DNA from 4 places in the Paenibacillus sp. J31P316 genome. Region 4 is predicted to be linked to each of the others. Evidence: riboswitches for the same ligand, from Rfam matches in the RefSeq annotation. Region 4 holds a riboswitch; each other region holds the start of a gene.
The links. Region 4 has a riboswitch for ZMP and ZTP ahead of rpiB (ribose 5-phosphate isomerase B). Riboswitches for the same ligand answer to the same signal wherever they lie in the genome.

Region 1 (5,681 bases), on a different contig from region 4:
GGAGCAAGGCGAAGTATAGAGGCGTTGAGCTGCACGATAGTCGGGGCGGTGCCATTGGCGAATTCGACGGCATAGACGTCGAGAACGGGATATTCTATGAAGCCAAGTCTGCGGAGGGGCTCAATAAAATCCATCCGAAGACCGGCAAGCCGCAGCAGACGCCGCAGCAGTTTACGGATAAACAGCTTTATCAGAAGACGCGGACGCGTATTAACAACCTGATGGAAAAGGCAGTCGGAACGCGCAGAACGCCGGACGGCACTTCCGATATTCCGACCTTGGATGAAATCAAGGGGATCCGCAACTTCCAGTTCCAGCTTGACGGCGACTCGCCGGAGCTGCGCGCCGCGGCGGAGAACAGCCTGAACAAGCTGCGCCAGGATTTTCCGGATTACACATTCTCGATTAGATTTGGAGTGAAGTAAAGATGTCGATCAGCGCCATTATCATCGATCCCGAAGATGAATTCGAACGCTCGTTCATGCTGCCTGTAGCGACCGAGGAGTTTTATACGAAGTACTGGGGGCCGGCAGCAGAGGAGCTGGGTCTGCAGTGGACCTCCTTGTTCCAAGGTGGCACGGATGTGGAGCGCGAGGATGTACCCGCGATTGTGGGGGAAATCTCTTTGCTGAAAGACTGGGCAGCCGCTAAGATGAGCGGCGACGCGCTGGAGCATATGCTGAACAGATTGCAGCAGCTGGAGACAGAGCTGCCGGCTGCGTTTCGGCGCGGAGGCGCGGTTGTCTATATCGGGTAAGGAGCGGCAGCTCGTCGAGTGGAACTGTAAGTGTGCAAGGAATTCCATGTACGTTCAAACGGTGACCGCTCAGCGCAATTTATGGCTGCGTGGAGCTTGAAAAGCTGCTGTTGGGCAGCTTTTCGGGTCTCGCCAGCGAATAAAATGGAAAAAATGTGCGATTCTGCAGCTTTTTAGCGCATTTTGTCCGTTTGAAGCCTGAAAGCTGCTGTACAGCAGCTTTTCGCCTCTTATTAACGTGAAAATGAAGAAAAAGCTGCCAATCAGCATCTTTTCGGTGCATTTGGTCCGTATAGAGCTTGGAAAGCTGCGATATCGCAGTTTTTCAGTTCAAGTAACCAAATCCAATTGAAGGAAGAATTCAAGCGGATGCTTCCTCAATAGCCTGACAGTCCAATTCGCCGAGTTGGACTGTTTTGTGCTGTTTTTTATGTGTCTCTGACGGGTTTATTAAAGCCTGCCGAGTTTAATCGGCATGATGCTTGTTGCGAAATTCAAAGCCAATCTCTTGATCACGAACGCGGACGAACTTGACCAGCAACGATATTTTATTATCGGGATGGAGCTGTTCCCAATAGAAGTCTGCCGTTTCACGAAGGGAATCGAATATTGGCACTTCGAGCGGCTCACCTTCGAACGGTTTAAGCACTCCGTTCTGCTCTGTTCGGTACGTGTGAATGCAATGACCGATCCCGTTCTTGAACGCCGCATAGGAGTAAACATTCCGCACGCAGACCGAAGGATCGTTATTGTGCGTTTTTAATATCGACAGGTTGTACTGTTGAAGGCGCGTATCCATCACGGCCGATATTCGCGGCGTAAAGTGCGGCGCGTCAGGTTCAAACTCGCGAAGCATTAACGATTGCTCGAAGGACCGGTTATGCTGCAAGCCCTCATAGATCGTCTCTGTCTGATCGCCGTTCGAGACGATGTGCATGTCACCCCAGTGCCGGATCGGATTATAAATGATCAGGGACGGATCTTCCAACAGAGCTGGATCGAATGCAGTGTTCCTTACGCGGGTACCTTCGAGTTCGAAGACACGGTTGCGGCTGTTCGGACTTCTCCCCATAATCCAATACACCTGAACGTAATGCGATCCGGACGGGGTCATGCCTACGATTAGCGTTCTTCCGGGATAAGGATTGTCGAACAAGTGCTGAACGGTTTCCATCCTTCATGCGCCTCCCCATATAAACATAAAGAGGCAAGGGGAAATTCCCCTTACCTCTGCCCAGGCGTACGGCTCCAGCTTATATGCTCCCTCATGGATCTCCATGTTCGCCAGTCACATATAAGTTTTTAATTACTTCCAATAGTAGCAAGGGGTAGGGAGTTCTATCAAGTCCTAATCGCGGCAAACTCCCCAGTACAGCCCCAATTTATTGCAGATCGTACGAAGTTGCATATAGCATGCAACGATTTCACAAGATGGCTTTAATAAAGCCAGTGCCCTTGGCCGTAAAGCCGAGCCGTTGATAGAAGAGGTGAGCGTCTTCCCGCTCTGCGCGATTGCCGCTATTGAGTGACATGGAGCCGGCACCTTGGTTCTTCGCCCAATTCTCAGCCGCTGCAATCAACAATCTTCCAATACCTTGACCTCTAAATGCATGGTGTACCACCAGGGCAATGATACGTACATGCTGGCCGGATTTTTCGTACATATAGGTTTTTTGCAGACCAACCAAGCCGACGGCTTCGCCATTCGTTTCGGCAATCAAGGTGCAATAGCTGGGATCGGACGAAATCGTTTTGAAGCGTTCGTTCATCTCCTCATAGCTTGTGGGGTAGCCTAATTCGCTCATCAAGATCATGACCTCTCCAACGTCCTCCATGGTGCAGGCTCTTATCACGACATCCATCGCAAATCCTCATTTCTACCGTCCATTGGCTTTTTTAAATCCTGGTAGATAGATTCTTGCTCAGGCGGAAATTCCCTTTATTACCCAACCCACGAGGCACAAGCTTAACGTCTTCATTCCCTACGCCTGCGGCTTTCTTGACAGCGTTTTCGCCGTGCGCTTCCAGCTCCTTCATCAGAATCTTGAATATTCCAATTGGTTTTTTCTATTATACATCCCCCTGCGTATCATCTATATTATTGATAACCTACTTTCCGCATAGGAATTATAAATAATAAATAAGGGGATCTGTGAATCGATAGAACCGCACTTATTCCTCGGAGAAAGGTGGAAGAAAGGTATGGGAGCATTAAACGAGTATTTACGGCAAAAGCGCATCGCGCTGTTTGCCCGCAGGGAGAAGGCGGAATCGCAACCCGAACAGGCGAGCGCGAAGCTTCGAGCCAAAGCAAGGGTGCTGGGACGCAGCGGCGTCCGCGAGATCCGCATCCGGGAATTTCAGGTCATCAGCGACAGCCCGCCGGATTTCGCCGGTTACGATCTCGGTCCTTCGTCGCCGGAGCTGCAGCTTGGCGTGCTCGGCAGCTGTTTGACGCATATCGCCTTGATTCAAGCTGCCGAACTTCAGGTTTCCCTTCACGCCATCGATGTGGAGGTGGAAGGCGAGATGCATCCGCTTGCCGGCCGTCCCGGCTACGAGGAAATCCCCGTCTATCCCCATAACCTGCGCTACAAGCTGGTGATCGAATCCGATGAATCCGAGGAAACGCTGAAGGCGCTGCATGAAGCGATCGAACGGGTCTGTCCGATTTTCAACCTGCTTCGCCAGCCTCAGAACATTGAAGGACAGCTGGTCATCCATCGCCCCGAGGCATCCAATGCGTAATGTATCGACGAACGGCAACGGACGACATCCTGCTTATGAACGGGGGATGTGAACGTTGCCCGACTGGAAGCGCAACTTGTATATCCTATGGCTCGGATTGTTCCTAAACTTCGTGGCCTACACGCTGTCCGTCCCGTTCTTCCCGCTGTTCCTGCAGCAGGAGCTGGGCGTTCAAAGCGGGCTGGAAGCCTGGTCCGGCGTGTCGATCGCGATCAGTTTTCTGATCAGCGGCATATGCGCGCCCTTCTGGGGATCGCTCGGCGACAAGTACGGCAGCAAACTGATGCTGGTCCGTTCCGGCATCGGGCTCGGGATCGCGCATTTGGCCAACTATTTCGTCCATGATCCGTATACGTTCATTCTCGTGCGGGTCTTTCAGGGGCTCATGGCCGGCTTCGGTCCCACGTCCATGGCGCTGGTCGGCACGAATACGCCGGAGAAGCATGTCGGTTACGCGCTAGGCGTGATTTCCACCTCGACCGCGGCGGGAGGGATTATCGGACCGCTGGCCGGCGGGGTATTGAGCCACTGGGTCGGGCTGCGAGGCTGCTTCATCGCGTCGGGCGTCATTACGCTCTTCTCCGCCATGATCGTCCTGGGGGTGAAAGAAGTTCACGAGCGCCGCACGGCGAAGCGTCCGAGCGTATGGCAAGACATGAAAAGGGCGGCGGCCAATTCCAGCCTGCTGCGTGCTTACGGACTGATTCTGCTCGTGTCGACGTCGGTCATGATCCTCGATCCATTGTTAACGATCTATGTCGTTCAAATCGGCGGCAGCGCCGATAACGCTACGCTCAGCTCAGGCATCGTATTTTCGGCGGTCGGCGTGGCGACGGTCATTATGGGACCGCGCTGGGGACGGATCGGAGAACGGGTCGGCTACGGCAAGACGCTGTTCATCGGCCTCATCGGCGGCGGAATCGGGAATTTGCTGCAGGTGGTCGTTCAAAACCTGTTTGGCTTCGGTATCTTGCGCTTCGGCTACGGCTTGTTCTTCGCCGCCGTATATCCGGCATTGAACGCGCTGATCATCCAATACGCGGGCGCCGATTTTCGGGGCAGGGCCGTCAGTCTTAGCCAATCGGCCAGTCAATTCGGCATCGTATTGGGACCGCTGATCGGCGGCTTTCTTGGCGGGTGGATCGGCATTCCGTATGTTTTTCTCCTAACGGGTCTTGCGCTATTGGGAGCCGCTTGGGGAGTCCGGGCCATTCGGTTAGGCAAGAGAAGCGACCGGGAGGCGGTTCAAACCGCGGAGCTTCACTCTTCGTCGCCTTAAATCCGATCAAACACATACGAATAATTAGTTTATGGATAGGAGGCCAACCAACCATGTCACAGCGACAATTGAAATTGGGTGCCAATTTAAATGGCGTCGGCAACAGCATTTCCTTCTGGCGGCATCCCGACGTGCCGATCAACGCGAGCGTAAGCCTTGCATTCTACAAGGAGCAAGCGCGCATAGCGGAAAAGGGGAAATTCGATCTGCTGTTTATCGCGGACGGCTTGTTCATTAACGAGAAGTCCAATCCGCATTTTCTGAATCGATTCGAGCCGTTGACGCTGCTCTCCGCTCTGGCAGCCTCAACCGAGCATATCGGGCTCGTCGCGACGTTGTCCACTTCCTACAGCGAGCCGTTCACGACGGCGCGGCAGTTCGCTTCGATCGATCACTTAAGCGGAGGAAGAGCAGGGTGGAACGTCGTCACCTCGCCGCTCGAAGGGTCCTCGCTCAATTTCGGCAAAGGCGCGCATCCGAATCACGCGCTGCGCTACGAAATCGCGGAAGAGCATTTGGAGGTCGTCAAAGGGCTGTGGGATTCCTGGGAGGATGACGCGTTCGTCGGGGATAAAGCGGCAGGCGTCTTCTTCGAACCGGCCAAGATGCACGCATTGAACCACAAAGGCACCCATTTCTCCGTGCAAGGGCCGCTCAATGTAGCGCGATCCAAACAAGGCTATCCGGTCGTGTTCCAAGCCGGTTCCTCGGAATCGGGCAAGGAGCTTGCAGCCAAATCGGCGGATGCGATCTATTCGGCGCACGAAACGTTCGAAGAAGCGCGGGCGTTCTACGCGGACGTGAAGTCAAGGGCGAAGGCGTACGGAAGAGCGCCCGAAGAGATCTTGATCTTCCCGGGCATCGGTCCCATCGTCGGCCGAACCGAAGAAGAAGCGG
Region 2 (5,681 bases), on a different contig from region 4:
CACACGGATTGCATGCCGTTATCCATCGGGCCGGCAACATCGTTCGTCCAGGAGTCCCCCACGACAAGGACTTGCTCGGGCCGCAGGGAGGTGGCGCGCAGGATGTGCTGATAAATTTCGCGGGTCGGCTTCTCATGTCCAACGGCACCGGAAATAAATACAAGCTCTGAAGCTAACGCATCGCTCAATTGAATGGCCTCGAGCTTATGCAGCTGCCAATCCTTGCTCCCGTTGGTGATGATCCCGACTTGATAATGTCCGTGAAGCTCGCCGATCAGCTTGTTGACGTCGTGATCGGGCTTCATATGACGCTTGCTGGTGGATTGATAGAGCTGCTCAAAATCGAATGCGATGGCGGGGTCCGCTTCCTTCCCGGCCTGCTCCATCGCATGCAGAAATCGTTTCACCCGAAAATCTTCGACCGTGATTTGCAGATTATCCAATTGTTCGACCAAACGCTCGGTGACTCGTTCGAAGATCGCGAACATCTCGTTCGTGTCGAGCTCGCTCGTGAAATAATGCTGCGTAAACGTTTCCTTGACGGAAATCTCCCAATAGTCATCGAAATGAACGAGCGTATCGTCCAGGTCGAATAAAATCAGTCGGATTGGCCGCATCCTCGGTCCCCCTCAGCAACTCTTAACATGCTTGCAGGATTACAATATACGTAGGCTCGGTCGCTTTTTATTCCTCGACTTCAAAAATAGAATCCACGATAATCGGCAGATTATCTCTCAAGGAGACCGCTCCCAGGACGGAACGGGCATGCTGGCCGCGGTCGCCGAATACATCCAGCATGAGATCGGAGCATCCGTTCAGCACCTTGTGGTGTTCTTCGAAATCCGGATCCGCATTGACGAAGCCTTGGAGCTTCACGACCCGTTTCACTTTATCCAGCGAGCCCAATGCCGATCTCAGGACGGCCAATATCTCAATCCCCGTCTCTCTAGCGAATTGATAGCCTTCCGCGGTCGTAAAATCCTTTCCCAGCTTCCCTTTCGGTTTGCCGGCAGGGCCTTTCCCGGAAACAAACAACAGTCCGTTTACGTTCACGCAGTTCGCGTATTTTGCCGCTGGCTCGCTGGCAACGGGCAATAGAATTCCTAATGATGCCAGTCTATCATCTACCGACTGCTCAGGCATGTGCGCTCCTCCGTCGTGGGTGAATTTTCCACATTGTACTGCTTGTTCGGATTTAATTCAATACAATCCTATTTCTCCTTCACAATGGATTATTCCAGGACGGGGGTTGCTTTGCCGGCATCGCGGGTGTATCCTACAACTATCGATTCACAAGCGAGTGTGACTGGCGTAACGCGGCGAACCGCGGGGGAGCACATCGTTCATACGGCCGTACGCCTGGGCAGAGGTAAGGGAGCATATCCCTTGCCTCTTTCTGTTTAAATAGCCTCAATTGGAAAGGGTGAAGACTCGTGTCACAAGCGGAAACGATTATTCTTGACGGCAATGCGGTCGCGGAAAGCATCAAGGCGCAATTGTCTGCTCGCATTGCGAAGCTGGCTGCAAAGGGGATTACGCCTTGTCTGGCTACGATTCTGGTCGGCGATGACCCGTCCTCCGCAACGTACGTGCGGATGAAAGGGAATGCCTGCAGGCGGCTCGGAATTGCTTCGATTCGCGTTGACTTGCCAGCCAGGACGACGACCGAGGAGCTGATCGCCGCGATCCGCGAATTGAACGCGGACAAGGCCGTGCACGGCATCCTGCTGCAGCATCCCGTGCCGCATGGCATCGATGAGCGCGCGGCTTTCGAGGCGATCGCCATCGAGAAAGACGTCGACGGGGTGACGACGCTCGGCTTCGCGCAGAACGCGTTCGGCTTCGCGGATTATCCGTCCTGCACGCCGGCGGCGGTCATGGCGATACTGGACTATTACAAGCTGCTCGTGCAGGGCCGTCATGCCGTCGTCATCGGCAGGAGCCCGATTCTCGGCAAGCCCGTGTCCGCCATGCTGTTGAACGCGGACGCGACGGTCACGACCTGCCATTCGCGGACGACCGACTTGCCCGCCGTCGTCAAGCAGGCGGATATCGTCGTCGCTGCCGTCGGCAAGCCGAATTTCGTGCAAGGCGATTGGATCAAGCCGGGCGCCGTCGTGCTCGATGCCGGCTACAATCCCGGCAATATCGGGGATGTGGATTATGAAGCGTGCTCGGCGAATGCCTCCGCCATCACGCCGGTACCGGCAGGCGTAGGGCCGGTGACGATCGCGACGCTGCTGAAGCATACGGTGGATGCGGCGGAGAAGTTCGGGGCGCAACAGTAGCAAGACGTAAGAGACCAGTAGCAACTGCCACAGCAACAGCCAGAGCAACAGCCACAACACCAGCAATAGCCAGAGCAACAGCCACAACACCAGCAATAGCAAGAGCAACAGCCAGAGCAACAGCAACAGCAACAGCAACAGCAACAGCAACAGCAACAGCAACAGCAACAGCAACAGCAACAGCAACAGCAACAGCAACAGCAACAGGTTAGTGCAGTACTTCCGCCAAGAGCAAGTGCGGCCTGAAGCCGCCTCTGCGATAAAAGCCCGCTTACCCCTTCGTTCCACGGGGCAAGCGGGCTTTTTCGTGCTGCCTTGGTAGGTGTGTCTTCCGTCACGTTTCGAATGCTTGCTGTAACTTTGTGGAAGCTGCAACCGTCTAGTACCAGGACATACCCAAGCGATTCGAAGGAGGCATTTTACCATGCGCAAACTCAAACGCACGTTGTTCGGCGTGCTTGCTGCGGGACTCGTCATCACTTCCCTGGGAGACGCGGGCACGGCTTCCGCGCAATACGGCAGTGCGCCAAGCTATAGCCTGAACACGAGCTACGGCTTCGAGAATCCCGTTCCGGCAGCCGTGCCGCTATGGAGCGCGGAGCTCGACCGGCCATCCAGCACGGACAGGACCCTCATTCCGCCGGTTGTCGGGGCGAAGAATCTGTACTACGTCAAGAATGGCGCGTTGACGGCACGCGGCATCGTATCGGGCAAGACGCTTTGGACGTTCGGCTCCAAGCTGCAGCCGGGCTCGGCCGTCATTGCCGGGAACTTCGTCTATGTCGGCGCCGCGGACGGAAGCGTCTATCGAGTGAATGCGTCGACGGGCGCGGGCAAGCGGCTGTACCAAACGAAGGACAAGACGCTCGCCTCGCTCCAAACCGATGGCTCCGCGATCTATGCATTCTCGAATACCGGTTTGGCGGCCATTGATCTCGCGACGGGCAAACTGAAGTGGGCGGCAGGAAGCGGCGGCGGGGGTCATGGTGAAACGATTATGCTGGATAACCTGCTGCTTGTCGGAGCTTGGGAATCCGGCGCGATCACGGTGAATATCTTCTACGCGATCGACAAGGCGACGGGCAAGACGCTGTGGAGACTCGAGGGCAGCCATAACAAGCTGCTCAAGGCGGACGGAGATACGCTGTATTTCAACAATGACTGGCCGCGCAACGACATGTCGACACACGTCGTCACGGTCGATACCGTGAACGCCAAGACCGGCAAGGTGACGGGAAGCCGCGAATACGTCAAAGTCAGCACGGCTCTCGATCCACTCGTCCAAGCGCCAAAGTTCGTCACGGTCGACGGCAACGACATCTACGTCGTGACTCAGGATAACGGCGTATTCTCGTATAATATGAACGACGATCCGGATGCGGTGGCCGCGGCCTATATCGGCGACGGGGGCGACTTCATCGCCGGACCGTACAACGGCAAGCTATTTTTCCAGAACCCCAACAATCTGGGCCTGCACGGCCGCAAGCTGGTTGATCAGTCGACGGTGTATTACGAGGGGCTGGACAATCCGGCGAGCCGGGTGGATTTCGTTAACGCGGGGATGTACGTCGGACAGACGGACGGAGATATCTATGCGCTGAACGTGAGCACGGGCAAGGCGAAGTTCCGCTTCCAGACGCAAGCCCGCAATTTCGGACCGTTCCAGGTCGCCGGCCGCACGCTGCTCGTGCAGGCGGAGGGCAAGCTCTATGCGTTCGCGCTGCCGGAGGAGCTGACGAAACCGCTGGACACGGGCTCGACGGGAGCGTTCGTCAAAGCGCAGGCCGGTCTCATCCTTGACGGCAAGGCGAAGCAATTCCAGCCAAGCATGATGACGCTGAACAACCGCATGTTCGTTCCGATGCGTTTCCTCATGGAGGCGATCGGCGCGAAGGTCGGTTACGACGCGGCGAGCAAGCAGGTGAAGATCACTTATGGAGCTGCCTTGTTCACGATTAAAGAGAATTCCGCGTTCGCGAGCAAGGACGGCAAGCAGATCCCCTTGTCCTATGCACCGGCGACGCTGAACGGAAGCCTTTACGTACCGATCGGCGATATCGGCAAGCTGCTCGGCATCGGCGTCGTCTGGGAACCCGGCCCTCGTAACGTCATCATTACGACGAAGACGAAATAATGTAATTCGGCCAGAGCCGCCTTACGCATCGAGGCAGCACCTATCCGAATCCAATCAAAGAGAAACCCGCCGTTTCGGAGGAAACGCGGGTTTTTCGAGCTGCCTTGACGGCCTATACGAAGAGGCCTTTTTTTATTTGAAGGCGAAGCGGTTCGCGCCTATTCGGCTGTCTCATCGAGATCCTCGGCGTAGGCCAGGATGCCGCGTTTGAAATACTGCAGCTTCTCGTCCGTGCTCGTCTCCATTAGCGAGGCGATCAGCAGTTCGACGCTTTCTTTGTAGCCTTGAGAATTATACAGCGCCATCGCAAGGAACACTTGGATCGCCCGATTGTCCGGAAACTCCTTCGCGCCTCTGCGCAGCGTGCTCACCGCCTGCTCGTAGTGCCCCCAGTAGCGGTACGTGCTTCCGAGTCCCATCAGGCAGCGTTCCAGATCGGGTCCGGACAAGCCAAGCGCAAGCGCCCGCTCGTAATAGGGAATCGCCTCCCGGCCAAGACCCGAATTGTCATGCGCGATCCCGGTTTGATAGTTGATTTGCGCGTCGTCGGGATAATGGGCAAGCAGCTCCAGCAGTTGCCCCCGCACCTCGCCCAACATCGCTTGATCCTGCTTTGCCCGGCCTTCTTCGCGCTTTTCGATCAGGCGGTTCAGCTCGTCTCTCTTCATCGGTTCATCACTCCAAGGCTAAGAATGTAAGGCTATCTGATTCCTTCGAATCTAACAAGGATTATCGTATTTTGCAAGACTAGAAGACTAGGTTAAAGGAATGCGAAGCATGCAGGCGTGTTGGAGAAGAATCTGGCATGGACCGCTGCTGATTTGCTTATGCGAATCAAGTCGGCGCAACAATTGCTCCCCAATTGCGTCAAATAATGGGAGATGCTGTAAAAGCCGTCTCGAGGATACGAACTTGCAGGGAGGCAGCGATGGCTTACGCACGATTGATTATTTTGGTATTGGGGTTTGAAGTATTGATTACGGCCGTCATCGGAATTGGCGTGTATGCCGGATTTTCCGTGTTTCCTTATACGGCATCTTCGGGAATGACGGCGGGGCTGCAGAACGTCAGCTTCAATGCGACCATTCCGCTATACATGCCCGCGCTTCAGGATCTGAAAATCCCCTATACGTATCTCCAAGCCGTGAAGCAAGAGTGGGGAGCCGTCGGGTTTCTCGTGTCGGCGGCGCTAATGGTCCTGCAGAGCTTCGTCCGGGGCATGTATCTCGGCGGTCTGAAAGGATGGGCATTGACACGTC
Region 3 (5,681 bases), on a different contig from region 4:
CTCAAGATACCTACCGTTTACGACAAAACGCTTCAAGTCGTTCAAATCGGCAAGCCGGCTGCCGTCGATCATTTCTTCCAGCTGAGCTTCGGTCTAACGGTCGAGCAAGTGAAGAAGATCGAGAAGAACGAGCTGACCGACTCCGATAAAGACGCGGATGGCAATGCCTCCCTGACCTACTATGACGCCACGCTTCCGAACGGCGTGACAGGCAGTATCGTTTACGATTTCAAGGGCGGGAAACTAACAGAAGTCTACTACATGTTCGACGACAGCACCGATGATTTTGACGGGGCATTAGCAGCTTACGAGAAAGATAAGACCTACCTCGAGAAGGTTTACAATAAAGGCGCCGTTGCCGATGACGTCGTTTGGTATGTAGACGAGGATACGCAAGCGCAATACGCCGAAGAGTTCGCGGACGACGACTATGGTTTACTCGCAACCGCGCTCTTGTATGGCGGTCTCGAACTTGAAGCCACATATAAATCCACCGCGTTCTCAGTCACCATCCATCTGAACAATCTAGACGCCGATGAGGGCGATCCCTACTATATGCATTCGATCGCATATACGAAGATCTAATTCATAGCCAATAAGCAAAAGCGCCCCGACAATGTCCAGGCGCTTTTTCCAATCCCCCGACATTGTATTAGCGAGCTGTTCGACGCTGCAAATTATGATCAATCAAGGCATAGACGACGCCCACAGCGCCGAAGAGCAGCACTGCGGTGCCGCTGCTCAAATCATATTCTTGAACAAAACTGTCATTGTACAAGAAGTGGAACATATAAGCCCCGCCGATCCCGCCAATGCAACAAAATAGCAGCACTTTGCCAATCGCAGCCTTCACGAGCCTCCTCATCACGATAGACAACGGCAGCAGAACGATCGGATAAACGACGCAAGCCAGCAGAAACATCGCCGCGACAAAAATAAGGCCGATATTATGAAAGCCGTAATATTCCGTTGTCGTGATTTTGAATCCCTCCGTGAGTTCCAGGCCCAACACGGCAGCCGTGAATAAGAAGATAAACGAAATCCATAGCATGAAGTATTTTACGACCTGCAAAGGTAACATCTCCTTCGTTTATACGATCACAATCCCAGTCGGCGTATAGGGATAATCCATTTGCTTCTTAATGCTGTCGACTTCGCTCGCATTCAGGAAGAGTCCAACCACGTATAAGCCCAAGTCTATGGACGTCGCGACTCCTCCGGCCGTAATCACATTACCGTGATGCACGATTCGGGTGCGGACGACTTCTTGGGCATAGGGCTCCAGCAGCTCATATGTGAAAGGGTGTGTCGTAGCCTTCGATTGCTGCAGATACCCGGCCGCTCCGAGTAATAAAGCTCCGGTGCACACCGAGACGATATAACGGGCGTCGATCGCGCCTTGCAGCCAGGATATGAACGATTCGTCAAACCGCAACGCTCTCGTCCCCATTCCCCCAGGAACAAAAATCATATCGTATTCGGATAAATCCGGCTTTACTCGATTCACGTTGATCGTCATGCCAAGCTCGTCGGTAACGGTATCGCTCATGCCGCAAATATCCCAGGTCGTATCCTTGATTGCTTCAAAATGTGTCAACCGGTTAATCACATCGTAAAACCCGACAAAGTCCAAGAACGTAACTCCATCAAACAAAATAAACGCGATTCTCATTCAAACCCCTCCTCGTCAATGTCCTCCGAACGCTATAAAAGCACGAAGAGGCAAGGGGAAATCCCCTTACCTCTGCCCAGGCGTACGGCGCTATGAAATATGTGCTCCCCCGTGGGTCTCCACGTTACGCCAGTCACACATAACAGAAATCACCTCGATTATAGTCTGAAAATTGCAAATAAAGCAAGAGCCAAAAAACGAAAGATGACACCAAGCAACTTCCACGCTACTCGCTGCTCGCTGTTCGCCGAAGAGCAATCAGTACAGCAAGCAGTCCTCACGATGTCGACGGGACGAAAACAACCCTCTCCCCTGCAACTGCAGGCGCCGACCAAATTTCCTCCACGCGGGCAAGCGGATAAGGTACCGCGTTCGCGTGAAGGCTTCCGCTTGCAATCGCGTCGATCAGCGCCGGGAATTCGGCCAAATACCCCGCCGCCGTAACCGAGCCTTGGCCGCTGCCAAGCAGGGTGAAGTTGGCCGATCGCAGCGCGGCTGAAGGTACCCCAGCCGTCGGGCCGGCGACGGAACCGATTTGGATCCAAGTCAGCGCCTGGCTTCGATCGGCTCTTCGTGTCAGCATGGGAACCATCGTCAGCTCGGCAGGCTTGCCCCAGAGGTAATCAATTACGATGTCCACGTCGCATGCTGCCTCTCCGACACGCTCTGCGGCTGCCTCCGGATCGCCTGCCAGCGATACGACCCTATCCGCACCGAGCGCCGGCAGGGAGTCAAGACGCCGCTGATCCCGACCGGCTCCAATCACCTGACTGGCGCCCAGGAGCTTGGCGATCTGCACGGCCATTTGTCCGGAATTACCGGTCGCGCCAAGGACCAGCACCTTGCATCCCGGCTGCCACTCCACCCGGCGGCGCAGCGCGACCCATGCCGACATGGCCGGATTCATGGCCGCGGCGATTCGAACCGGATCAGCTCCGCCCGGCAAGGGCACGCTTCGTCGGACGTCGATGACCGCTTTGTCCGCGAACGTCCCCAGTGCAGTGTCGGGGGCAACAAAATAGACCAGCTGACCATCCGGCAGCCGTCCAACGCCGTCGATCCCGGGAATCAATGGCAGTTGTTCCGTGCTCGTGTAGTGCGAGCCGTTCGCTTGCGAACGCACGCGGGGATGTAATCCCGCGGCAAGAACGTCTACAAGAACGTCATGCTTGCCGACAGGAGCAGGCGTATTGAACGCTTCGTATTTCGGAGCTGCATCGAACGAATGTACAACGGCAGCATGTATCATAAGGATAAGGGCCTCCAATCGAATGATCGACTTTAGTTTGTTTCACAAACAAATATAGTTTGTTATACGTACAAAGTCAATACCTATGGTATAATAGAAGGAGAAGGCGCTTTGCTCGGAAGAGGCGTATACTTGAGGCAAACTTTGCTTGAATTGATTGAAGGAAAAGTTGAGTTTTGAATTAGAAGTTTAGATTGAGCGTATTCTGCTTCTTTGCGTGCCCGTGGGTCGCTTGCTTTGAAATATGGCATACCCGGAGTGAGACTAATGGATAAGGACAAAGACAAGGAAAAAGACCAGAGCAAAGAAAAGACCAAAATGAAGAGTAAGAACAAGGACAAGAGCAAGAGTAAGGACAAAATTAAAGACAAGATCAAAGACAAGACCAAGAACAAAGAGAAGAGCGAAATCAAGAACATAGACAAGAGCATAGACAAGAACGTAGACAAGAACATAGACAAGAGCATAGACCAAAGCATAGACAAGCGCCTAGACATGATCGTTGACACGATCACGGAACCCGCTCATGATCCAAATAAGCTGTCGATCGTGGACGGCTTAGTGCAGCTGTCCTTCTTGGTCCAATCCATACTTGGCCGCGTCGGAGCCGAGCATGAGCTCTCGATTATTCAAACGCGCCTCCTTGGCATCGTGCGCGACAGAGAGCCAAGCATGCTACAGCTGGCCCAGCATCTGGGCCTCGACAAGTCGAGCATTACCGGCCTCGTCGATCGCGCCGAACGCCGTGGACTCGTCCAACGCGTAGCCTCTCCGAGCGATAAGCGCGGATTCAACGTGCGCATCACTAGTGCCGGGCAGCAGTTAGTGCAAGTGGGCGGCGCCGAGATCGAGCGGCAGCTGCATGCCGCCGTTGAAGGTCTTACGGAGACGGAGCGCTCGCAGCTCGCTGCCCTTGCGGGCAAAATTGTAGGCGCGGGACAAGCCACAGGACAAGGCAGCTAATATAGCAGCTGTGTCCCGCTATCCTATAGCAATAAAAACAGCCAAGCCCCTAAGAGGCCTGGCTGTTTTGTGTATGACGTGCAACAATTCCTACTCCAAAGCGGGCTAGCACGTTCCTATCCTTTCAGCGACCGAAGCACGTCCTCGATGAACGGCCATGTCCGCTCCACCGACGAGATCGACAGATGCTCGTCCGGGGTGTGGATCTCGTACATGTTCGGGCCGAACGAAACGGCATCGAGGTCCGGCATCTTCTCGATCAGCACGCCGCACTCGAGGCCGGCATGGATCGCCTTGATCTCGATCGGCTTGCCGAAGCGTTTCTCGTACGCCGCTTCGATGACCGGCCGCAGCTTGGAATCCGCACGGTACGGCCAGCCCGGGAAATAATGATCGGTCCTGAACTCGCAGCCCGCCGTCTCGCCAAGCGTCTCCATCACGCGCATGACTTCGTCGGTTTGCGAACGCACCGAGCTGCGCGACAGGCTTTGCATGACGACATGCGTGTCATTTACCGAGACGACGCCGAGATTGGACGACGTGCGCACGAGGTTGCCGATCGCTTTGTCCATGCTGAGCACGCCGTTCGGGATGAGCGTCAGGAGGCGGATAACCAAGGTTTTCACTTCATCCGCGAACGCCTTGCCGGCAGCGGCCGCAGCCGTGGCCCCTGCTCCGCCTTTCTCGTCGAATCCGGCCTGCAGCACGACGGAGACGCCCTTGTCGCTCGCTTGGAACTCGTCCTTTAGGATGCGATTCAACTCGGCGATTCGGGCTTCAGCCGCCGATTTGTTGTCCCCGCTCATATAGACCGCGGCCTCCGCTTCGCGCGGAATGGCATTGACCTTCATGCCGCCGCTGACGCCGGCTAGATCGAATGCCGCATGGCAGCGCAGATCGTCCAGCACCCGGCCCAACAGCTTGTTCGCGTTGCCGCGCTCATGAATGATGTCGTCGCCGGAATGGCCGCCCATTAATCCTTGCACGCTGATCGTGTACGGCTCCCCGGCCGCAGATCCCGCTTCTTTCCAAGCAAGAGGCACCGAGTGGTACGCATTGATACCGCCGGCGCTGCTCACGAACAGAATGCCTTCGCGGTCGGAATCGAAATTGATCATCATGCGGCCCTTTAGCGGGGAGGCATCCAAATGGAACGCGCCGCCCATGCTCGTCTCTTCCTCCGTCGTCAGCAGAATCTCCAGCTCGGGATGCGCCATGTCCGGCGAATCGATGATCGCCATCGCCGTCGCCACGGCAATGCCGTTGTCCGCTCCGAGCGTCGTGCCTTCCGCATAGATCATGTCGCCTTCGATCCGGAAGCGAATCGGGTCTTTGGTGAAATCATGCACCGTCGTTTTGTTTTTCTCGCAGACCATATCCAAGTGGCCTTGGAAAATAACGATCGGCGCCTGCTCGTATCCGGACGCTGCCGGCTTGCGGATGATCAGGTTGAGCTTGTCGTCCTGCAGCACCGTACAGCCCCGCTCCCGCGCGAAATCCGCCACGAAATCGCTGACGGCCTTCTCATTGCTGGAGCCCCGCGGAATTTGCGACAGCACCTCGAACAACTGCAGCACCTTGGAATCGCCCGTATATACCTTGCCTTGCAAGTTACTCATATGTAAAAATCCTCCTTATCGATAGGGTTGCCCATACAAACAGTGTAGCGCATGCAGCCCTCAAACGCCAAATGGACGGCGGCCCAATTTCCGTTCGGATAAAAAGAAAAGATTGACAGCAGCTTGGCGAATATGATATTTATTTATTAGTCAATAAATAACGCGTGAGGAGCCGCAT
Region 4 (5,681 bases):
GAATTCCAATCGGAGTCATAGGCGGCCCTTGAGGGCTCCTCATGGCGCGAAGCGGCAAGTCCTCTCCCCCGCTCGATCAAGTAATCGACCGTCGCCGCCAGATCCGGAAACAGCCCCGCGGAGCGAACGTTAAACCGATTGCCCTTAAGCGTATCCGCATCGGTCGATTCCAGCGTTTCAATCAGCTCCCGCGGCATCGGCGTCCGGTAGAACGCTCCCCACAGGCGCGCGCTTCCGACAGCAGGCAGGAACAGCTCGCCGTAGATCCAATCGAACCAGGCGCGCTCTCCAGGATCAGGCTTGGCGTCCGTCGCATGCGGCGCGTGATGGATAAGCTGTCCGCAGAAGCCGTTGCAGAAGGTCTCGTATTCCCGCGTGAACATGAGCATCTCATGCCACACGTCGTCGACCTTCGCGCTGTACATCGGTACGCCGCGAAGCACGCCGCACATCAGAAAATACCGCTTCAGCTCGAACCAGCGCCAGCTCCATTCCGCATCGCGAAGGCTAGGCTCGCCGCGAAGAACCCGGTCCTTGACGCGCACCTCGAAGTCCGGCGTCAATGCCGCTTCCAGCCGTACGGCTGCGGGATGAGCCGGGTGTCCCTCGGGTACGCCGAGGTATTCCGGCGGTACGGGAAGCGGCGCAGTGGAGCGGTTCATGCGCGGACGGCTCCCGCCGCCGCGGACGGATGCGCCATTCTTCGACTTCATGATATTCGACAGGATGACCACGGCAACCAAAACGATAATAATGAGTAACAGAGGCACTCGAACACACTCCCCCTTCCGGAATAGATATCTCCATCATAGCATGTGCGCCGCAGGCAACATGCGGTTTTTGAGGAAAAATTAACTTATGCGATCTTGCGCATTTACTTGCGCATAAAAAATCCCTCTCCGGCAAGAACAACGCTTGGCGCATTGTTCTTGCGGAAAGGGATCCATGTGCCTCCGGCTCGCGCAAGAAGCCGAGTGGCTCTTAGCCGCGGAGCAGCAGCCGATTCATATGATCAACCGTAAACTTGACGCCTTGCTCGCCAAGCTCTCCCGTCCACGTGCTGGAATGCGGCTCGATGCTCAGGCCGCCTTGGTAACCGACGCCGTACAGGATCGCCATGAACGTTCCCCAGTCGGTTTGGTCGAGACCTGCCGGCGGATCGTCGAAGCGCTTGCCGTTCACGATGACCGAGCCTTTGATATGCACATGCAGGAAACGGTGCCCCCAATCCGTCATCTCGCGCAAATAGTCCTGTCCGTTGTAACGGGCATGGGACGGGTCGAATTTGATGCCGAGCTCCGGCAGGTGGCCGTGAATGAGCTTCCACGCCGTCTCGTCGACAATATAGCTGTTCCAGTGGCAATTGTACGTCGCGATGCGGACGCCGCGGTCGCGGCCGTAATCCAACAGCTTCTCCAAGTAGGCAATGGAGGCGCGGACGTTCTCGAAATACGACAGTTCTTCAACGTAGTTGGCTCCGCAGACGAAGACCGGGCAGCCAAGCTCCTGACAAGCGTCGATCAGCGCGTAGGAAGCTTGCAGCTCTTCCTCGACGATGCTTCCGTCCTTCGCGATCCGGTCCGGGCCCCAGCGGCCGATCGAACCTACGGCGACGCCGGTGCGCTCGCTTGCTGCTTTCAATTCGGCTACCTTAGCTGTGAAATCGCTCGCCGGCGTGCCGACGTTAATGCAAAACTCCAAAAATTCCAGGCCGAGTCCGGCGGCATAATCGAAACTTTCCGCCTTCGGGTCGGCAATGATGCCCAATTTCATGTTCGAGTCTCCTCCACGATCCATAGTATGCGCGCTCAGCCGCAGGACGGCCGATCGTTTATGGATTCGACGGAGCACCGCTTTCCCCTGCCTCCGCTTCGTAAATTGAAAAACCAAAAAGCCATTGACCTGCTGCAAAGTGCAGCGGCCAATGGCTCTCGTAAAGGGCGGACAGCGCGAAGCCTAAGCTGCGGCCGCCCACATTTAGATTATCTTAATAAGCGATGCCCGGGTAAAGCGGGTATTGCGACACAAGATCGCTGACCATGCCGCGTGCTTTCTCAAGCACGGCTTCGTCTTTCGGGTTCTTCAGCGTCATCGCGATGACTTGCGCGATCGTGTTCATCGCATCTACGCCCATGCCGCGGGAAGTCGCCGCAGGCGTGCCGATACGGATACCGCTCGTGATGAACGGGCTAGTCGGATCAAACGGAATCGCGTTTTTGTTGACCGTAATTTGGACGGAATCCAGTACATGCTCGGCGTCTTTGCCCGTGATGTTCAGGTTGCGCAGATCGATCAGCATGAGGTGATTGTCCGTGCCGCCGGAAACGATGTTGATGCCTTGCGCGATCAGTCCTTCAGCCAACGCTTTGGCGTTGTCGATGACGTTCTTGCCGTATTCTTTGAACGAAGGCTGCAGCGCTTCGCCGAATGCAACTGCTTTGGCCGCGATAATGTGCATCAACGGGCCGCCTTGGGAGCCTGGGAATACCGCTTTGTCGATCGCTTGCGCCCATGCTTTGCGGCACAGGATCATACCGCCGCGAGGTCCGCGAAGCGTCTTGTGCGTCGTCGTCGTCACGAAGTGCGCGTGCGGCACCGGGCTTGGGTGAAGACCCGCGGCCACGAGGCCAGCGATATGCGCCATGTCAACGAAGAGCAGCGCGCCTACGTCGTTCGCGATTTGGCCGAGTTTCTCGAAATCGATGATGCGCGGGTACGCCGAAGCGCCTGCGACGATCATGCGAGGGCGGTGCTTGAATGCCAGCTTGCGCACTTCTTCGTAATCGATCGTGAACGTGTTCTCGTTAACGCCGTAAGCTACGAAGTTATACAGCAGGCCGGATGCATTGACCGGGCTTCCGTGCGTCAGGTGACCGCCGTGCGCGAGGTTCATGCCGAGTACGGTGTCCCCAGGATTCAAGGCTGCCAGGTAAACAGCCATGTTCGCTTGCGCGCCGGAGTGAGGCTGAACGTTGGCATGCTCTGCGCCGAACAGTTCTTTGGCACGGTTGCGCGCGATATCTTCCGCGATATCGACATGCTCGCAGCCGCCGTAGTAGCGTTTACCCGGATAGCCTTCGGCGTACTTATTCGTCAGAACGGAGCCCATGGCTTCAAGAACCGCCTCGGAGACGATGTTCTCGGATGCGATCAGCTCGATGTTGTCGCGCTGGCGTTGCAGCTCCAGGCCCATGGCTTTCAAAATTTCGGGATCTTGCTTACGTAGGTTTTCCATAATTGTATATCCTCCTAAAAGTTAGATGAGCGCAGCCCGATGCCGGGAAATACGTGATGATTCGGAAAAACAATCAACCCGACCTTGAGGCATACGCGTAGTAATGACAATGTTTAGTCACAATTGCTGCTAGTAGAGTCTGCCTCCGCCTCGCGTACATAAACCGCACGTTCCCCGCCGATCAGCTTCGGCCTCGTAAAGGCCATCGTCAAATGAGCGGATCCGATCGAACGGACGGATGGCCGTACCGGCACCGCGACGCGCTTCAAATGCATGCCGATGAACGTATCGCCGATATCGATGCCGGCATGCGCCTGCACGGTTTCGACGAGGCAAGCGTCAGGCAGCGCTCGGAACGCGTAGGCCGCCATGGAGCCGCCCGCCTTGCGTACCGGAACAGCCGATACGAGCTCGAGCCCGTAGCGCTCCGCCGCTTCGCGTTCGATGACAAGCGCCCTGTTCAAGTGCTCGCAGCATTGAAATACCGGGTAAAACCCAAGCTCGCGCCGCACCGCCTCGATGCCGGCATAGATCGCTTCCGCCGTCTCCAGCGTGCCGGACGTGCCGATCCGCTGGCCCAGCACCTCGCTCGTGGACACGCCCACGACGAGCAGCTGCCCTTGTCGAAGGCCTCCCGCTGCCGACAGCTCGCGAACGGCCGTCTCCACGTCGCTCGTCAGCCGTGCCGGCTGCCAAGCCGCTTCCGTATCCGTATGGCTCACGGTCATCCGCTCCTTATTCCGCGTGCGCGGGATGCGCGTATTTCGATTCGATCTGCTTCACTTTGCTCAAGCGGCCGACATGACGCTCGCCGCCTGAGAACGGCGTCTCCAGCCAGATGCGGATGATTTCCTGCGCCATGCCCGGTCCGATGACGCGCTCGCCCATAGCCAATACGTTGGTGTCGTTATGGTCGCGCGTAGCCTGTGCCGAAAACATGTCGTGCACGAGCGCGCAGCGGATGCCCGTTACTTTGTTCGCGGCGATCGACATGCCGATGCCGGTGCCGCAAATGAGAATACCCCGGTCAGCTTTCCCTTGCGCGACCAGCTCGCATACCGGCAGCGCATAATCCGGATAATCAACGGACTGCTCGCAGTCGCAGCCGACATCCTCCACTTCATGGCCCAGCGATTGAATGAAAGGGACTACGACTTCCTTTAGGCTATAGCCCCCGTGGTCTGCTCCGATGGCGATTTTCATCCTGCATATACCTCCCGATTGAGACCGCGCGATGGCGGAAATTGTCGATTCACAATGGTTCTAGTATACCTGATTTCGCTGGAAAAGACGAAAAAAGAGCAAGCATGCTTACGCACGCTGCTCTTTGCCCAGGCGACCGGCCGTATGATCCGATGCTCCACCGTGGTTGGACCCACTTTCGTCGCCAGTTACATCGGAAACCGTCTTTAATTGCTTTTATCATACCGGATCATGCCGGCAAAATCAATCCGTTCCGGACGAAATGCCCCACCCAATTATTTACGCTGCTGCAGCCGGTCGAGCAGCTTGTGGAGGGCTTTCTCGATCTCCGCGGCGCTCTCCTCGTAGATCTGCAGCGAGCCGCCGAAGGGATCGGCGATGTCGAAGCTCGGGATGCCAGCTTCCAGCTCCAGCAGCCTGCGGCGCTCCGCGTCCGTCAGCTGCCCGCCGAGCGCCTGCTTCATTTGAAAATCCGTGTACAGGCTCTCGAGCTCCGCGATGCGCCGCTGTCCTTCTTCGTCGTGATGCACGAATTCCAGCAGCGTATGCGTCTTGTCGACGGCCGCCGGGAAGCGCTGGAGCAGATGCCGTTTGTGGCTGGCCGTCATCGTCAATATGAGGTCGGCCCAGGTAACCGAACCGCTCTCGAGCGCGGTGGAGCCGTTGTTATGTTGAATGTCCCGGCGGCGAAGCACGGACTGCGCGTTCGTCGATACGGGCAATCCGTCGACGGTGGATACGCCGGCGGAGCGGACCTCCAGCGCCATGCCGCGCTTCTGGGCCAGAGACCGAAGCATAGCCTCCGCCATCGGCGAACGGCAGGTGTTACCGGTACATACGAATAAGATCCGTTTCATACGAGAAACCTCCTCTAGGTTGATTGTTGGCTTACTGTCTTCAGAATATGATCAACAGCCCAAACGTAAATAGAATGACGCCGCCGATCGCTTCCCCATATTCGCCCAGGCTGGAGCTGACCCTGCGGCCGAGCATCAGCCCCGCGATCGACATGCAGCCGCCGGCCAAGCCGAACAACAGCACAGCGACCAGCATATCCACGGCGAACATGCCAAGCGATAGTCCGACCGAGAACGAATCGATGCTGACGCTGAGGGCGAAGATCAGCATGCCCCATGCGCTGCGGGGATTGATCGACGTCACCGCCCCTCCGCGGAGCGAGGTGTAAATCATATGGCCGCCGAGCAAGAGCAGCAGCCCTCCCCCGGCCAGAGCGGCCACGCTG

Region 1: it holds a riboswitch for ZMP and ZTP, as region 4 does, so the genes downstream of both, AC0YNU_RS18170 (IMP cyclohydrolase) here and rpiB (ribose 5-phosphate isomerase B) in region 4, are expected to answer to the same signal.
Region 2: it holds a riboswitch for ZMP and ZTP, as region 4 does, so the genes downstream of both, AC0YNU_RS17640 (bifunctional 5,10-methylenetetrahydrofolate dehydrogenase/5,10-methenyltetrahydrofolate cyclohydrolase) here and rpiB (ribose 5-phosphate isomerase B) in region 4, are expected to answer to the same signal.
Region 3: it holds a riboswitch for ZMP and ZTP, as region 4 does, so the genes downstream of both, AC0YNU_RS18535 (DJ-1/PfpI family protein) here and rpiB (ribose 5-phosphate isomerase B) in region 4, are expected to answer to the same signal.

The regions. Positions count from the first base shown of each region.
Region 1 is NZ_JBWDNI010000005.1:131,541-137,221, reverse strand. Features, by position in the region: gene AC0YNU_RS18180 (PrsW family glutamic-type intramembrane protease) at 1-425, shown strand, start outside; gene AC0YNU_RS18175 (hypothetical protein) at 428-757, shown strand; gene AC0YNU_RS18170 (IMP cyclohydrolase) at 1,224-1,931, opposite strand; ZMP/ZTP riboswitch at 1,983-2,059, opposite strand; gene AC0YNU_RS18165 (GNAT family N-acetyltransferase) at 2,182-2,619, opposite strand; gene AC0YNU_RS18160 (OsmC family protein) at 2,960-3,505, shown strand; gene AC0YNU_RS18155 (MFS transporter) at 3,561-4,784, shown strand; gene AC0YNU_RS18150 (LLM class flavin-dependent oxidoreductase) at 4,838-5,681, shown strand, end outside.
Region 2 is NZ_JBWDNI010000005.1:2,653-8,333, reverse strand. Features, by position in the region: gene AC0YNU_RS17650 (HAD family hydrolase) at 1-617, opposite strand, end outside; gene AC0YNU_RS17645 (RidA family protein) at 685-1,143, opposite strand; ZMP/ZTP riboswitch at 1,293-1,372, shown strand; gene AC0YNU_RS17640 (bifunctional 5,10-methylenetetrahydrofolate dehydrogenase/5,10-methenyltetrahydrofolate cyclohydrolase) at 1,434-2,288, shown strand; gene AC0YNU_RS17635 (outer membrane protein assembly factor BamB family protein) at 2,713-4,422, shown strand; gene AC0YNU_RS17630 (tetratricopeptide repeat protein) at 4,581-5,090, opposite strand; gene AC0YNU_RS17625 (hypothetical protein) at 5,351-5,681, shown strand, end outside.
Region 3 is NZ_JBWDNI010000005.1:226,098-231,778, forward strand. Features, by position in the region: gene AC0YNU_RS18525 (copper amine oxidase N-terminal domain-containing protein) at 1-585, shown strand, start outside; gene AC0YNU_RS18530 (hypothetical protein) at 653-1,072, opposite strand; gene AC0YNU_RS18535 (DJ-1/PfpI family protein) at 1,091-1,672, opposite strand; ZMP/ZTP riboswitch at 1,740-1,819, opposite strand; gene AC0YNU_RS18540 (quinone oxidoreductase family protein) at 1,950-2,921, opposite strand; gene AC0YNU_RS18545 (MarR family winged helix-turn-helix transcriptional regulator) at 3,189-3,884, shown strand; gene AC0YNU_RS18550 (aminoacyl-histidine dipeptidase) at 4,001-5,503, opposite strand.
Region 4 is NZ_JBWDNI010000013.1:74,902-80,582, forward strand. Features, by position in the region: gene AC0YNU_RS25320 (glycine-rich domain-containing protein) at 1-770, opposite strand, end outside; gene AC0YNU_RS25325 (sugar phosphate isomerase/epimerase family protein) at 982-1,773, opposite strand; gene AC0YNU_RS25330 (serine hydroxymethyltransferase) at 1,988-3,235, opposite strand; gene AC0YNU_RS25335 (TIGR01440 family protein) at 3,349-3,963, opposite strand; gene rpiB (ribose 5-phosphate isomerase B) at 3,971-4,438, opposite strand; ZMP/ZTP riboswitch at 4,558-4,640, opposite strand; gene AC0YNU_RS25345 (low molecular weight protein arginine phosphatase) at 4,714-5,295, opposite strand; gene AC0YNU_RS25350 (manganese efflux pump MntP) at 5,336-5,681, opposite strand, start outside.